2 linked regions of the Prosthecobacter sp. genome follow. The main gene of each other region encodes a partner of the protein of the gene in region 2 in a complex. Links are inferred from orthologs where the notes say so. Each region holds a gene or a part of one and is shown on either strand. Other genes may lie near its edges.

Region 1 (2,888 bases), 560 kb from region 2 along the record:
TTGCCAGTGTTGCCGGGCAGCTCAAAGCGCCGATCGTCGTTGTAGAGAAAGCTTGGGAAATAGCTGTGCGCGTGGCGTTGGCAGTTGTAGCCGAAGAAGTGATCGAACCCGAGCTTCAGCGGGCTTCCGCTCGTGTCGAACATGCCCATGCCCCACTTGCCGCAGCAGGCCGTCGCGTAACCGGCATCCTTCAGGATCTTCGCCACCGTGATCGTGCCCGCAGGCAGCGGCTTCTGGCCTTCCGGCTGGATTTCACGATTGGCACGGATCGGGCAGTGGCCGCTGTGCAAGCCGGTCATCAGTGATGAACGAGAGGGCGCGCACACACTCGTACCGCAATACGCCTGGAGGTAACGCGTGCCTTCCTTTGCCATGCGGTCGAGATTCGGTGTCTGGATCAGCTTTTGCCCGTAGCAGCCGAGATCACCCTGCGCGAGATCGTCGCTGAGAATGAAGATGATGTTTGGTTTGTCGGCGGCGATGGCAAAACTCGCGAACGCGAGGAGGAAAAGGACAGTGCGGCGGCTCATGGGCCGATGAGAACGATGCTGGGGCGATGATCTTGGCTTCATTCGTCCTCATCGCGTTCCAAGGGCACAAAAAAGCGGCCCGGAATTGCTTCCGGGCCGCGTGGAGGTTTTGGGTTTTGATTCGCGATGAGGGTTGGGTCACATCGCGGTCAAACGTCTTACATCATGCCGCCGTGGTCGTGGGCATGGCCGCCGTCGGCTTTCTCTTCCTTCGGAATGTCTGCGATGAGGCATTCGGTGGTGAGGAGCAGGCCGGAGATAGAGGCGGCGTTCTGGAGAGCGCTGCGGGTCACCTTGGCTGGGTCAACGACGCCGGCCTTGATGAGGTCTTCATACTTGCCGGTGGCGACGTTGTAGCCGTGGTTGCCTTTGCCTTTCTTGACTTCAGCAACGATCAGAGCGCCTTCGACACCTGCATTGGCTGCAAGCTGACGGAGAGGAGCTTCGATGGCACGAGCGACGATTTCAGCGCCGGTCTTTTCGTCACCAACGAGACCGAGGTCGCCGATGGCGGCCTGCGCACGGATCAGAGCCACACCGCCGCCAGGGACGATGCCTTCTTCAACGGCCGCACGGGTGGCGTGCAGGGCGTCTTCGACGCGGGCTTTCTTTTCCTTCATCTCTGTTTCGGTGGCAGCACCGACGTTGATGACGGCGACGCCGCCGGCCAGCTTGGCGAGACGCTCCTGGAGCTTCTCACGGTCGTAGTCGCTGGTGGTGTCGGCGATCTGGTTCTTGATCTGCTGGACGCGTCCGGCGATGGCCTCGCTGCCGCCTTCGCCTTCGACGATGACGGTGTTTTCCTTGCCGATGGTGATGCGCTTGGCCTGGCCGAGGTCGGTCAGCTCGATGTTTTCAAGCTTGATGCCGAGGTCTTCGGTGATGCAGCGGCCGCCGGTGAGGATGGCGATGTCTTCGAGCATGGCTTTGCGGCGGTCGCCGAAGCCAGGAGCCTTGACGGCCACGATGTTGAGGGTGCCGCGCAGCTTGTTCACCACGAGGGTGGCAAGGGCTTCACCTTCGACGTCTTCCGCGATGATGAGGAGAGGCTTGCCGGAGCGAGCGACCTTCTCAAGCAGAGGGAGCATGTCCTTCAGATTGCTGACCTTCTTCTCGTTGATGAGGATGTAGGCGCCTTCGAGGTTGCACTCCATCGTCTCAGGATTGGTGACGAAGTATGGGGAGAGGTAACCCTTGTCGAATTGCATGCCTTCGACGACTTCGAGAGTCGTTTCGATGGATTTGGCTTCTTCGACAGTGATGGTGCCTTCCTTGCCCACTTTGTCCATGGCTTCGGCGATGATGTTGCCGATGCCAGCGTCCCAGTTGGCGGACACGGTTGCGACCTGGGCCACTTCCTTGCTGTCCTTCACCGGGGTGCTGATTTCCTTCAGCTTGGCGACGATGGCCTCGGTGGCCTTCATGATGCCGCGCTGGAGCGAGATCGGGTTGGCGCCGGCGGTCACGTTGCGGAGACCTTCAGCGTAGATGGCTTCGGCCAGGACCGTGGCGGTCGTGGTGCCGTCGCCAGCGATGTCGGAGGTCTTGGAGGAGACTTCCTTGATGAGCTGGGCGCCCATGTTTTCATAGGGGCATGGAAGTTCGATTTCCTTGGCCACGGTGACACCGTCTTTGGTGATCGTAGGGGAGCCGAATTTCTTTTCCAGGATGACGTTGCGACCGGAAGGGCCAAGAGTGGCCTTCACGGCGCGAGCCAGCTTGGTGACGCCGCGCAGGAGGGCCTGGCGTGCGGTTTCGTCGAAGTGCAGTTGTTTTGCCATATCAGTTTAAGGGATGAGTTAGGGGGTGAGGGGGGATGAATTAGGAGATGATGCCGAGGATGTCGGTTTCGTTGATGATGAGGACATCGTCGCCATTGAGCTTCACTTCCGTGCCGCCGTATTTGGAGATGAGGACTTTGTCGCCCTTCTTCACGGTGAAGAGGGTGGACACGTCTTTGCCTTCGTCGTCTTTGCCGGTGCCGAGTGCGAGCACTTCAGCTTCCTGCGGTTTTTCTTTGGCGGTGTCGGGGAGGAAGATGCCGCCGGCGGTCTTTTCTTCGCTGTTGGAGCGCTTCACGAGGACGCGACGTCCGAGCGGGGTGATGGAGGTAGCCATAGTTGGTCTGGTTTGTGCTTTGAGGGTTGCGGTTCTGGTTTGGTTTCGGGTTGTCTGCCCGGCCTGCTGTCACACGGGTTGGTGTGTCGGCTGGCCGGGCGGAAATTGGGTGGGTTCAGTCGGGAAGGTCGGGTTTGGCAGGCGCAGCGGCCGGATTGGGGACGATGGAGACGCCGTTCGGAGCGCGGTCAAGGCCGCCGAAGCTGATGTCCGGGGCGGCCTCGCCGATCTCGCCGACGA
Region 2 (2,804 bases):
GGCGTCGTCATCAAACCAAGTTCAGCCGTCGGTTCCGGGCTCTCATACGTGCCAAGACCGAGATCGTAGCCATACGCGGCAAACTTCGGCGCTTCCGTCACATCGCGACCACCGCCGAGATGCCATTTGCCGATGTGTGCCGTGGCATAACCCGCCTCCTTGAACACACGCGGCAGCGACGGTGCTTTCGGATCGAGAAAATCCGCCTGCTCGCACTCGCGATTGCCCGCCCTGGTTTGCAGATAACTCGTGATTTTCCACCGCGCCGGGAACTGCCCTGTGATCACACCGCATCGAGATGGCGAACAAATCGGCGAGGCCACGTAGAACTGCCGAAACTGCATCCCCTCTTGCGCCAACCGGTCGATGTTCGGCGTCGGGACTTTGCCGCCGAAGCACGATGGATCAGCCCAGCCAAAGTCATCAACAAGGATGCAGACGACATTGGGCTGTTCGGCAGCACCAGCCCAACTATAGAGGGCAACGAGGATGACAGAGAGCAGGCAACGCATGAGGATTCATGCCAAACGGCGGCGAAAGGGCGCCTTATCGGCCTCGTTCATCCATCAACTATCCAGATCACACCGCCTCCCGGCCCCGAAATCCACATTGACGCCCCCGCTTTGGGGAATACTCTCCCTCCAAGACGCATCATCAAATCATGATTCGTCCATATAACCAAAAGACCACCACCATGTCCCGCTCTTACATTTTCTCGTCCGAGTCCGTCGGCGAAGGCCATCCTGACAAAGTTGCCGACACCATTTCCGACGCCATCCTCGACGCCTGCCTCGCCATCGACTCCAAGAGCCGCGTCGCCTGCGAAACCTTCGTGAAGAGCAACATCGTCGTCGTCGGTGGTGAGATCACCATTCCGAAGCTCCAGAACAAGAAGCTCGGCACCACCAAGCCCATTGATGAGGTCATCAACGTCGGCCAGATCATCCGCAACGCTGTCCGTGGCATCGGCTACACGAATGTGGACGACGTCTTCCACGCCGACCAGATCTTCATCAACAACTACCTCACCATCCAGAGCCCCGACATCGCCCAAGGCGTCGATGCCGCTGAAGCCGAAGGCAAAAAGCACGGCGAACAAGGCGCTGGCGACCAGGGCATCATGTTTGGTTATGCTTGTGACGAAACGCCGGAACTCATGCCTGCACCGATCATGTTTGCCCATCGCCTCGGCCGTGAGCTGACACGCATCCGCAAGGCCGGCAAACTCGCCAAGTGGCTGCGCCCCGACGCCAAGTCCCAGGTCTCCGTCGAATACGTCGATGGCAAACCCACCCGCATCGTGAACGTCGTCATCTCCACGCAGCACGCTGCGGACGTGAGCCACGCCGAGATCGAAAAGTTCTGCATCGAGCAGGTCATCAAGAAGGTGCTGCCGAAGAACATGCTCACCAAGGACACCGAGTATCTCATCAACCCGACCGGCAAGTTTGTCGTCGGCGGCCCGCAGGGCGACAGCGGCCTCACCGGTCGTAAAATCATCGTCGATAGCTACGGCGGCATGGGCCGTCACGGCGGTGGTGCCTTCTCCGGCAAAGACCCGTCCAAAGTGGACCGCAGCGCCGCCTACATGGGCCGCTGGGTCGCCAAAAACGTCGTCGCTTCCGGCCTCGCCTCGAAGTGCGAAGTGCAGTTCGCCTACGCCATCGGTCATCCGCTGCCCGTGAGTGTCCACATCGACACCTTCGGCACCGGCACCATTGACGACGGCAAGATCCTCGCCGCCGTCCTCAAAGTGTTCTCCTTCAAGCCTGCCGACATCGTCAAGCAGCTCAATCTGCTCCGCCCGATCTACTCGAAGACCACCAACTACGGTCACTTCGGCAAGATCGGTGATCCCGACATCACATGGGAAATCACCAACAAGGCCGAGGCCCTCAAGAAAGCCGCGAAGTAAAGTTGACCTGTTGCTGTGCAACAGGTCTCCGGGCCTTTGTTGCGCAGCAACAAAGCTACTTTCACCAAGCCGCGCGGGGAAACCTGCGCGGCTTCTTTCATGGCACATCTGCGCTCAGCACCTTCTCCAGCACACGATACTGCTCTTCGTAAATGCGTTCCATTTCCACCGTCGCTTTGAGTCGGCCATGCGGGATGGATTCGGCGATCTCCCAGCCGATGTAAATGAGAGATCCCTTGCCAACGGCGATGCGGCAGAACGTCGTCAGCCCTTCCGGCGTGCCGAGGATGCGCTCGCCCTTCACGGCTCGTAATGGCACAGCATTTTTTGCGGAGAGCCATGGATGAGACGAGGAATCGAGATGCTTCACCCACGGATGTTGCGGGAGCAGCAGTTGTGACGGTGCGGCGGCGAGTTTGGGCGTTTCGCCGCACAGCTCGTTCAGAAACGATTTGCCGTGATCGCTGGCAAACATCTCATTGGTTGCACGCAGCAGCACCAGCGTGCCACCTTGCTCCAGGAAAGCACGTACACGCGGCAAATCCTCCGCGCTGAATTTCGTCACCGGTGATTTCGCACGCGCTAGGCTTCCGGCATACACCACCATCGAGAACTCCGGCAAGCGCGTTGTGTCCAACCATGCACGCTCGATGACTTCGGCCTTTCGCCCTTGTTTGCGCAATGCGTAGCGCACCAGCGGTGCATCAAACGCCGGATAGCCTTCAACGACGGCGACCGGTTTGCCGGTCGTGGGCTTCATCTCGATCTGTGGCAGCGGCAGGCTCGAATGATCACCGGTTTTGACGCCGATTTGCCACGCTTCGACTCCAGCGGGCAGAGCACCGAGGTCTTTCGAAGACAGCGGCGCGGGCCACTCCGTTGGAATCGC

What was found. The genes of interacting proteins can lie anywhere in the genome.
Region 1: the proteins of metK (region 2) and groL are in contact, whole or in part, in a cryo-EM structure (PDB 8P4O), measured with the Escherichia coli proteins. The link is inferred for Prosthecobacter sp. from one-to-one orthologs.

Annotation. Positions count from the first base shown.
Region 1 is NZ_JAXMIH010000006.1:956,197-959,084, reverse strand. It holds groL (chaperonin GroEL), read right to left. Parts: upstream 2,312-2,888; coding sequence 689-2,311; downstream 1-688. Other genes in the region: U1A53_RS06640 (hypothetical protein), read right to left, coding at 2,764-2,888; U1A53_RS06645 (co-chaperone GroES), read right to left, coding at 2,352-2,648; U1A53_RS06655 (arylsulfatase), read right to left, coding at 1-530.
Region 2 is NZ_JAXMIH010000006.1:393,852-396,655, reverse strand. It holds metK (methionine adenosyltransferase), read left to right. Parts: upstream 1-694; coding sequence 695-1,915; downstream 1,916-2,804. Other genes in the region: U1A53_RS04525 (right-handed parallel beta-helix repeat-containing protein), read right to left, coding at 2,013-2,804; U1A53_RS04535 (sulfatase-like hydrolase/transferase), read right to left, coding at 1-512. UniProt on the Escherichia coli protein: Catalyzes the formation of S-adenosylmethionine (AdoMet) from methionine and ATP.